DNA from 3 places in the Synechococcus sp. R5-13 genome. Region 1 is predicted to be linked to each of the others. Evidence: predicted binding sites of a transcription regulator. Region 1 holds the regulator's gene; each other region holds the start of a gene.
The links. The regulator NtcA, encoded in region 1, controls nitrogen genes in cyanobacteria. The targets are predictions, from matches to a motif close to GTANCNNNNGNTAC.
Positions count from the first base shown of each region.

Region 2: a site for NtcA is predicted at 1,813-1,826, ahead of NW840_RS01355 (P-II family nitrogen regulator). Genes of this name have one in related genera too.
Region 3: a site for NtcA is predicted at 1,334-1,347, ahead of NW840_RS12465 (ferredoxin--nitrite reductase). Genes of this name have one in related genera too.

Region 1 is NZ_JANSIL010000097.1:13,716-16,993, forward strand. Features, by position in the region: gene eno (phosphopyruvate hydratase) at 1-1,058, opposite strand, end outside; gene ntcA (global nitrogen regulator NtcA) at 1,297-1,971, opposite strand; gene NW840_RS08115 (M61 family metallopeptidase) at 2,236-3,278, shown strand, end outside.
Region 2 is NZ_JANSIL010000017.1:9,270-12,547, forward strand. Features, by position in the region: gene NW840_RS01350 (ammonium transporter) at 1-1,260, opposite strand, end outside; gene NW840_RS01355 (P-II family nitrogen regulator) at 1,415-1,753, opposite strand; gene NW840_RS01360 (IctB family putative bicarbonate transporter) at 1,904-3,278, opposite strand, start outside.
Region 3 is NZ_JANSIL010000169.1:8,501-11,778, reverse strand. Features, by position in the region: gene NW840_RS12475 (hypothetical protein) at 1-56, shown strand, start outside; gene NW840_RS12470 (CAP domain-containing protein) at 73-1,212, shown strand; gene NW840_RS12465 (ferredoxin--nitrite reductase) at 1,405-2,952, shown strand; gene NW840_RS12460 (CmpA/NrtA family ABC transporter substrate-binding protein) at 3,014-3,278, shown strand, end outside.

The DNA of each region.
Region 1 (3,278 bases):
GCCAATTGGATGGCCGAGATGGTCTCCGTCAGGGTGCCGATTTGGTTGGGCTTGATCAAAATGGCGTTGGCGGCGGCGCTGTCGATACCCTTTTGCAGGCGGGTCAGGTTGGTTACAAACAGGTCATCTCCCACCAGCTGTACCCGGGATCCCAGTTGAGCGGTCATGGCTTGCCAACCGGCCCAGTCTTCTTCCGCTAGCCCATCTTCAATGGAAAGGATGGGATAGTTGGCCAGCAGTTGCTGGTAGTAAGCCACCATATCAGCCGCGCTGTGGGCTTTGCCCTCAAAGTGATATTGCCCATCCTGCAGCAGCTCGTTGGCGGCCACATCCAAGGCCAAGGCGATATCTGCTCCCGGTTTGTAGCCTGCCTGTTCAATAGCCGTCATCAGCAGATCCAAAGCCGCCGCATTGGAGTCGAGATCAGGAGCAAACCCCCCTTCATCCCCCACACCGGTGGACAGCCCCTTCTGCTGCAGCACTTGTTTTAGTACCGCAAACACCTCAGCCCCGTAGCGCAGCGCCTCGCGAAAGCTGGCCGCTCCAATGGGCACAAGCATAAATTCTTGAATATCGACGTTGTTGTCGGCGTGGGCGCCGCCGTTGAGCACGTTCATCAGCGGCACCGGCAGCAGGTTGGCAAAGGGCCCCCCCAGGTATTTGTAAAGAGGCAAGCCCACTGCTTCCGCAGCCGCTTTGGCTGTCGCCAGAGAAACTGCCAAAATAGCGTTGGCCCCCAGGCGGGACTTGTTGGGGGTGCCGTCCAGGTCGATCAGCAACTGGTCAATACGGGCTTGGTTGAGGGCATCTTCTCCCTGCAGCTCCGACTGGATGGGGCCAAGGATGTTTTCCACCGCCCTCAGCACACCCTTACCGCCGTAGCGTTTGGGATCCCCGTCCCGCAGCTCATGGGCCTCGAAGGTACCGGTCGAGGCACCGCTGGGAACCTGCGCCAAGCCCGTTGCTCCATTGGCTAGACCCACCAGGGCTTCTAGGGTGGGACGCCCTCGCGAGTCGAGGATCTCATGGGCGGTAATCCACTCGATGGCCGTTTCCACAGTTACACCTCAGCAATTGGCTAGATAGCTCTGGCCAAAGCCAGATCCCCCCATAGACTAGTAGATTCTTGCCCGCGATCCGGTCAGCTTCCAGAAAACTTTAAGTCTGTCCTTCGGGCACAGAGATTCTTCAAGGCTGCAGCAGTAGATTGAACATAGGCCGGCCAGAGCTTCAACTAGCCGTCGAGCGGGGTTTGCCTGGGCAAGGTGCTACTCAGGAGGTGTTCTCCTCTTCCTTCTAGGCAAAGCGATGGCTCAGCCGCATCGGGTCGTGTACGGTGATCTTCTTCTTGTGAATGGAGATGTACTTCTTCTTGCGCAGCTCTCCCAACAGGCGGGTGATGGTGACGCGGGTTGAGCCAATGGCCTCGGCAATGGCCTGGTGAGACAGCTTGAGATCGATGGTGACCCCATCTGGGCCAGGCACCCCGAAATCGCGACAGAGAATCAACAAAAAGCTGACCAGACGGGATCCCATGTCGCGATGAGCCAGCGTCTCGATCATCATCTCCGTTTGCAAGATACGAGACGACAGGCTTTTAACCAGCAACATGGCCAGTTCGGCGTTCTCCTGCAAGGATTTTTCCACCTGCTCGATCGGCAGAGAGAGTAACTCGGTAGGTGTAAAAGCCACCGAGTGATAAAAGCGGTCGGAGCGCTGTCCCGTGATAAAGGAGAGCACGCCGAAGATGCTGTTTTCCCGCAGGAGGGCAACGGTGATTTCCTCTCCCATTTCGTAGACCCGCGAGAGCTTAACGGCTCCCTTTACCAAAAAGTAAACCCGCTCCGCCGGATCCCCTGGAAAAAAAATGGTCTTCCCACGCTCAAACGTTTCGATAACCGGAGGATGGTGAGGGCCTCCCAATTGCTTGAAGGCTGTGATCAGAGATTTTTCCGCTACGGCCACCGCCATACTCATCAACCTTTTAAGGTCAGTTTATACCTAAGATCAACCTACTAAGATCAATCTAGAAGCATTAGGCTAGGTTGCAACCCATTGACTTCAGAATCTACGAGGATACCAAGATTTACCCTAAAGTAGAAGGTTCTGCCTAGGTATCTTTGTAGCACGCGCTACATTTTTAAGTCTCGTTGCTGCTCTCCAGCCAAAGGCAGAGGTTAGGATAGGAGCCATTGTCGCTGGGGGTTGCGTCGGCCCTTGGCGGTAGAGAGTGGAGTGGGTTGGAACATTCTATCTATCTATCTATCTATGGGGATCCCAGAGGTTATCGTTGCTGCACCTTCTCAACTGAGCCGCCAGCATTTCACAGTGCGGATGCCGGATCCGGCCAATCACCTGCTGGAGGTGGAACTGCAGATCCAAGAGGTGGATCCAGAGGTGCCTTTGCGGCTGCGACTGCCGGTGTGGACGCCGGGATCCTACCTGGTGCGGGAATATGCCCGTCACGTGCAGGAGTTTCAGGCGGCAACCGAGCAAGGGATCCCTTTGGCCTGGCGGAAGGTGGATAAGAACACCTGGCAGATCGATCCGCCGGGCTGTTCTGCCGTGAAGGTGTGCTACCGGGTCTATGCCTATGAGCTGACGGTGCGCACAAACCATCTGGATTTGACCCACGCCTATTTCAACGGGGCAGCGCTCTTCCTCTACGTGCCCGGTCGCGAGCGGGAACCCTACACTTTGACGGTGATCCCCCCCAAGCCGGATTGGCACATCGCCACCAGTTTGCGGCCCTTGACCTCTCCTTCTGAGGATCCCACTTCCGGCCAGTCTTTTGTGGCGGAAGACTACGACGAGCTGGTGGATAGCCCGGTGGAGGTGGGCCTGCATCGGATGCAATCGTTTGAGGTGGAAGGGATCCCCCATTACTTTGTGGTTTGGGGGGCGGGCACTCTGGATGTGGAGCGGGCTGTCGCTGATGCCAAGGCCATTGTCGAAACCACAGCCGCATTTTTTGGTGGGCTACCCTATGACCGTTACTGGTTTATCGTGCATTTGTCACCGGGAGGATTTGGTGGCCTTGAGCACAAGTACAGCACCACCCTTCTTTACTCTGGGCTGGAGCTGCATCAGCCGGAGTCCTATCGGCGCTTTTTGTCTTTGCTGGCCCACGAGTTGTTTCATGCCTGGAATGTCAAGCGTCTGCGTCCTCTGGCATTGGAAAAGATCGATTACAACCAGGAAAATTATCTGGAATGTCTGTGGTTTTGTGAGGGGGCGACCAGCTATTACGAAAACGTCATCTTATTGAGGGCAGGGAT
Region 2 (3,278 bases), on a different contig from region 1:
AAAGGGCCAGAGAAAGTAGGCCAGAGCGCCCACCACTTGTACCCCAAATTGGGCCCAGGTGACCTCTTCAGCATAGTTGGCATTGGCAAAGAAGGGGATCCCTGCTGCCAACACCCCCCAGATACCACAGGTGCCGTGTACCGAAATCGCGCCCACCGGGTCATCAATTTTCAGCACCGTATCCAGGATCACCACCGAAATCACCACCAGAATCCCGGCCACCGAGCCGATGATCAGAGCACCCAAAGGATGGACGCTATCGCAAGGGGCAGTGATCCCCACCAAGCCGGCCAGGACACCGTTGGCGGCAAAGGTCATATCCGGCTTGCCAAAATGAACCCAAGAGGTGAACATCGCCCCAATTGCTCCAGCCGAAGCTGCCAGCAGCGTATTCATGGCAATCCAGCCAATATCGACAGAGGCTGCAGTGGTGGAACCGGCATTAAACCCGATCCAGCCCAAGGCGAGGATAAACACCCCCAACATCCCCAGCGGCAGGTTGTGGCCGGGAATAGCCCGCGGTTCTCCATTAGGGCCGTACTTGCCAATGCGAGGGCCAAGCGCGATCGCACCTGCCAAGGCCGCAGCGCCCCCTACCAAATGCACCACCCCCGACCCGGCGTAGTCGATGTAGCCCAGATTTTCCAGCCAGCCGGCTGTGCCGCCGTTGTAGTCGCCGAACAGCCCGTTCCAGGCCCAACCCCCAGAGATGGGGTAGATTAGCCCAGAAATAACGATGGAGTAGATCAAGTAGGCCAAGAACTTGGTGCGCTCTGCCATGGCTCCGGAAACAATGGTGGCGGCAGTGGCGGCAAACACCATCTGGAAGACAAAGAAAGTAAAGGGCCAGCCATCTGCCTCGTAAGCCTGCTGCCAGCCAAAAGCAAACCAGTCAGTGCCGAAGAAGCCAGCACTTTTGCCGAACATGAGGCCAAACCCGATGAACCAGAAGGCGCAACAGCCCATGCAGAAGTCCATCAAGTTCTTCATCATGATGTTGGCGGCGTTCTTGGCGCGGGTAAAGCCCGTCTCTACCATGGCGAACCCCGCCTGCATGAAGAACACCAAGGCTGCTGCCACGATCGTCCAAACAACGTCAGCGTGTTTCTGAACTTCCTCGGCCTCTTGAGCAAAGGCAGTTCCCTGGCCGAATAGAAAAACCAGCGCAGCCATTAGAGCGGCAGTCAGACTCCACTTGGCCGGTCGCCAAAGCCACTGGGGCACCTGGCTCTTGAGCTTTTGGATCATTGTCGTACTCATGCTTTTCGACTCACCTAAAGTGACAGTACTTCTCGCAACACATTACCCGAAAAGTAGGGCAAGAACACCTCATCAGATATACAGCAAAAGAGACATGAAGCAAACTCACACGAGGCTCAGGCCGGGCAACCCAAACCCTGAACGTGATCCCTTCTCATAGGGCATCTTGGTTGAGTTCGCCAGTGCGGATGCGGATGGTTTTTTCGACGGGGCTGATGAAAATCTTGCCGTCCCCAATTTCGCCGGTGCGAGCCGCTGCAATCAGCTTCTCCACCACCGTATCCACCAGGTCATCTTCGACCACGATCTCCACTTTCAGCTTTTGTAGGAACTCTACCGTGTACTCGGATCCCCGGTAACGCTCGGTTTGTCCCTTTTGGCGACCAAAGCCCCGCACTTCACTTACAGTCATGCCGACAATTCCGGCATTGACCAAAGCAATTTTGACCTCATCCAACTTGAATGGCCGGATTACGGCCTCGATTTTTTTCATTTGCCTCCTGCACCCCGGACAATTCCGCTAATTTCTAACACTACTGACACCTGCAAATTGTAAAAACAGATACATTTTTATCTCCTACTGAAGATGCTTACCACTCTGGGTTGGCTCCCGTCAAGACTGGAAGGCCAAGCTTAAGCTACCTTAACGGGAGGAAGCCTCCGATGGGGTCTCACCAACATCCACGGGCGGCTGAGGGCTAAGAGAGGCCAAGCTGGCTGTAATGAGCGCTACCGCAAGCCACCACAGCATTTGTACCTGTGGACGATACCAGATGGTATCCACCAAGCCGTGGACCATCATGCCGGTGCAAGCGGCCAAGCCCGCTGCCACCCACAGACCCTGGGGATCCCGCAAGTTGAGCAAAGTTTTCCAGCATCTCCAGCCGTGATCCCAGAGCACCAAGAGAAACCAGGCGAAAGTTAAAGATCCGATGAAGCCAGTCTCTACGGTGAGCTGCAGCGGCACCGAATAGGCTCCAAGGGCGCTGAAGTTGCCTCGTTGGTAGAGGGGATAGACGCGGTTAAAGGCAACATTACCGGGGCCGATCCCCAAGATGGGAAAGTCGCGGATCATCTCCAGCACCGCCGCCCAGACATTGAGGCGAAAGTTGTTGCTGGTATCCAACCGCCCCCAAAAAAGGCTCTGCACCCGCAGCCGCAGGGAGCGTACCGTCAGGATCCCGAGCAACAGAGCAGCCCCCCCTCCGCCCAACAGGGCCGGCAAGGCCCAACGCCGCCAGCGGGCTGGCAAATCGACAGAATGCCACTGTGCCAACAGCACGGCCATCAGGGTGAGCATGGCCAGCCCCCCAATCCAGGCGCCACGACTGTAGGTGAGCAACAGGCAAATCAGGTTCACCGCCGTCGTAAACCCGGCCAGGAGTTTCGCCCCCCAACTGGGCCAAATCCAAGTGGCGGCCAGCCCCAGGGGAATGACCGGGATCAAGTAGCCCCCATACAGATTTGGATTGCGCAGATAGCTGTACACCCGCGTCAGACCCGCCAAGCCCGACTCCGGATCCACCCAGGTGGCCAGTTCCGCTGCCCCATATAAGTATTGCCGCAGGCCATGGATCCCCATCACCAAGCTGACCAAAAGCAGGGATCCAACGATCCCATCTCGGAATTGGGGTTTGCGCAGCAGACGATGCAACAACAGATAACCAGCCAGGTAGAGAGTCAACTTCAGCCAGCCATCCCGTGCTGCGTAGGCAACCGGAGAGAGAATCGTTGCCAAGGTGGCAATTCCCCAGAAAAGGACCAGGGGCAGATGCAGCGGCAGCCCAATCGGCGTTTCCACCAAAGTGCACAGGCCCACCAGAGCGGCCATAGCCAGCAAAATCAGGCCCAGGATGCCGGTGGAGCTTTGCGCAGAGAAAATCCAGTAGAGCAGCACTAGCCCCAGGCCGATGCGGTCGGAAGTCTGCACCAATACGCTGCTTTTCCCCCAACTCTGCAGGGATCCCAATAGACGACCCAAAAGGCTTCCCTGCCACCAAGCCTTGATGGGAAAATCG
Region 3 (3,278 bases), on a different contig from region 1:
GCAGCAGCAGCACCGTCAGCCCCCCCAGCATCACCCCCACCCCCACCGGCTCATAATTCGGCTGGTTTTTGCATGCCCTTGCAGCGGTTGCCCAAGTTGGTTCAGCTTTGGGCTTTGAGGATCGCGGGGATCTTTTGTCTTTGTCTGCTGGCGGCCTGTGGAGGATCCCCTACCTCGATGGAGCCACCGCGGGCAGGGGAAGTGCCGATTGCCAGCTTCCTGTGCCGGTTGGATCGCCAGACCCGCAGCTTCACGGGGCCTATTTACGCCGAACAGCCCCAGGTTGCTACCTGCAACCCCGGTCGCCTTACGCCTGCAGCAGCCCAAAAGATGATGGATCGGCTGAATTTTCTACGGCTGTTGCACCAGTTACCGCCGGTGAAGCTCAATCCTCAGTTCCTAGAAGCCGCCCAGCAAGCGGCCTTGATGCAGGTAGCCAATGGTACTCTCAGCCACCAGCCGCCCCCTTCTTGGCGCTGCTTTACCCCTGCCGGGGAGGCGGGATCCCGCTTCAGCAACCTGGCGGTTGGGCCCATCCTAGAGCTGAACGGCCCCGATCCAGGCCGGGTGTTGGCGCGGCAGGTGGATATCTACTTTGCCGAGCCAGGTCGAGAAAACTTTGTGGATGTGGGGCATCGCCGCTGGAACCTGTATCCTCAGTACGCCCAGGGGGCCTACGGCATTGTCTTTGACCCACGGGCTGGACGGGTGACCCAGGCCAACGCCAACTGGATCTTCGGTTTTGACGAGTCGGTGCCAGATCCAGAGTTCATCGCCTTCCCGGAGAAAGACGGCTACCTCTACCGCCTAGAAGGGTTTTCCGGCCAGCCCCTGTCTGCCTACCGCTGGTCTTTCTCGGTGCCCAGCCGTGGCGGCAAGGCTGATCTCAGCCAAGCCCAAGTCCGCATCACCGATGCCCTCAGCGGCGAGCCGGTGCCTGTTGGAGATCTCCGCGTGGGGGATCCCGCCTTTGGCCTGGAAACTTTGACCTACTCCGTGGGTTCGATCCAGCCCAATCGCAACTACACCTTTGAAATTAGCGGCATTCGCCTCAACGGTGGCCCCCCCCGCAGCTACCGCTACACCACCGCTCTCTACGACTGCGATCCCCAAACTTCCCAACGGCCCGCACCCCTCACCGAAGGGCTGGGGATCCCGCCCCGTCTGCTCTGGCAGAGGGAGCCTTTCAACTCTTTCAACCCTCTCAACTAGCTTTTCCTCACCCCCAGCCCCTTTCCCAAAGGGGAGAGGGGAGTCTGCTGCTCCTAGAAGCCTGACCTTATGCACAAATTGCAATCAGAAGGTGACAAAATAGCATAACTTGTTACAAAGTGTAACGGCCAATACCAAAGTTAACGGTTCGTCATCGCTAGGGTAGCCAGTGTTCACCCCACGGCAGCGATCATGGCGAACCAATTTGAACGCCTCAAAAGCGAAAAGGATGGGCTGGCGGTCAAGGCCGAGCTGGAGGCGTTTGCCCGGATGGGTTGGGAGAACATTCCTGAAGACGACCGGGATCACCGCCTCAAGTGGCTGGGGATCTTCTTTCGCAAGCGCACCCCAGGTCAGTTCATGCTGCGGCTGCGCCTGCCCAATGGGATCCTGACCAGCGGCCAAATGCGGATGTTGGGCGCAATCATCCACCCCTATGGAGAACAGGGCGTAGCCGACATCACCACCCGGCAGAACCTGCAACTGCGGGGCATCCCCATCGAGGAAATGCCCCAGATCCTGGGCTACCTGAAAGAGGTAGGCCTGACCAGCATCCAGTCGGGCATGGACAACGTGCGCAACATCACGGGATCCCCTCTGGCCGGTATTGACCCGGATGAGCTGATCGATGTGCGCGGTCTCACCCGCAAGGTGCAGGACATGGTTACCAACAACGGCGAGGGCAACCCTTCCTTCAGCAACCTGCCGCGCAAGTTCAACATCGCCCTCTGCGGTTGTCGCGACAACTCGGTGCATGCCGAGATCAACGACCTGGCCTTTGTGCCCGCCTTCAAAAATGGCCGTCTGGGCTTCAACGTCCTGGTGGGCGGCTTTTTCTCTGCTCGCCGCTGCGCCGAGGCAATTGGCCTAGATGTCTGGGTGGATCCCCGCGATGTAGTTCCCCTGTGTGAGGCGGTGCTGCTGGTCTACCGGGATCACGGCCTGCGGGCCAACCGGCAAAAGGCGCGGTTGATGTGGCTCATTGACGAGTGGGGCCTAGAGAAGTTCCGGGCGGCTGTGGAGCGCCAGACGGGCCACCCTCTGCTCAGGGCAGCGGAAAAAGATGAGGTGGTCTGGCACAAGCGGGATCTGCTGGGGGTGCATGCCCAGAAGCAGCCGGGCCTCAACTTCGTCGGCCTGCATGTGCCGGTGGGGCGGCTCAACGCCCTGGAGATGATGGAGCTGGCCCGCTTGGCGGAGGTGTACGGCTCCGGGGAGCTGCGGCTGACAGTGGAGCAGAACGTGCTCATCCCCAATGTGCCCGACTCCCGAGTGGCCCCGCTCCTCAAAGAGCCGCTCTTGAAGAAGTTCTCCCCCAACCCAGGGCCCTTGCAGCGGGGGTTGGTGTCCTGTACGGGCAACCAGTTCTGCAACTTTGCCCTTATCGAGACCAAAAACCGGGCTGTGGCCTTGATGGAGGAGCTGGAGGCGGAGCTGGAGATCCCCCAAACGGTGCGCATCCACTGGACGGGCTGCCCCAACTCCTGCGGCCAACCCCAAGTAGCCGATATCGGCCTTATGGGCACCACTGCTCGCAAGGACGGCAGGGTGGTGGAGGCCGTGGACATCTACATGGGGGGAGAGGTGGGCAAAGACGCCAAGCTGGGCGAATGCGTGCGCAAAGGGATCCCTTGCGAAGACCTCAAGCCGGTCTTGGTGGAGTTACTCAGGGAGCACTTTGGGGCCAAGCCGCGTCAGCATCCGTCCGCCGCCCAGGCTTCTGTTTTGGTAACCCGCTAGCGGTTCTGTTGCCGTCCTGAAAGTTTTTCTTTCTTCGTCGTTGTAAATCTTGGAGGTTTCGATGTCTAAGCTGTTCAGCACTTCCTCTCCCGTCTCCCGTCGGCAATTTTTGGCCGGGGTGGCTGCTCTCACGGCTGGGGCGGCCACGGCTGGGATCCCGCGCGCCCAATCGCAATCCTTGGGCAAAGGCTACTGGGTGGCGCAGGCCGATACTCCCGAAACCACCAGCGCCAAGCTGGGGTTCATCGCTCTAACCGACGCGGCCCCCCTGATCATCGCCAAAGAAAAGGGGTTCTTTGACAAGTACGGCATGAAGGACGTAGAGG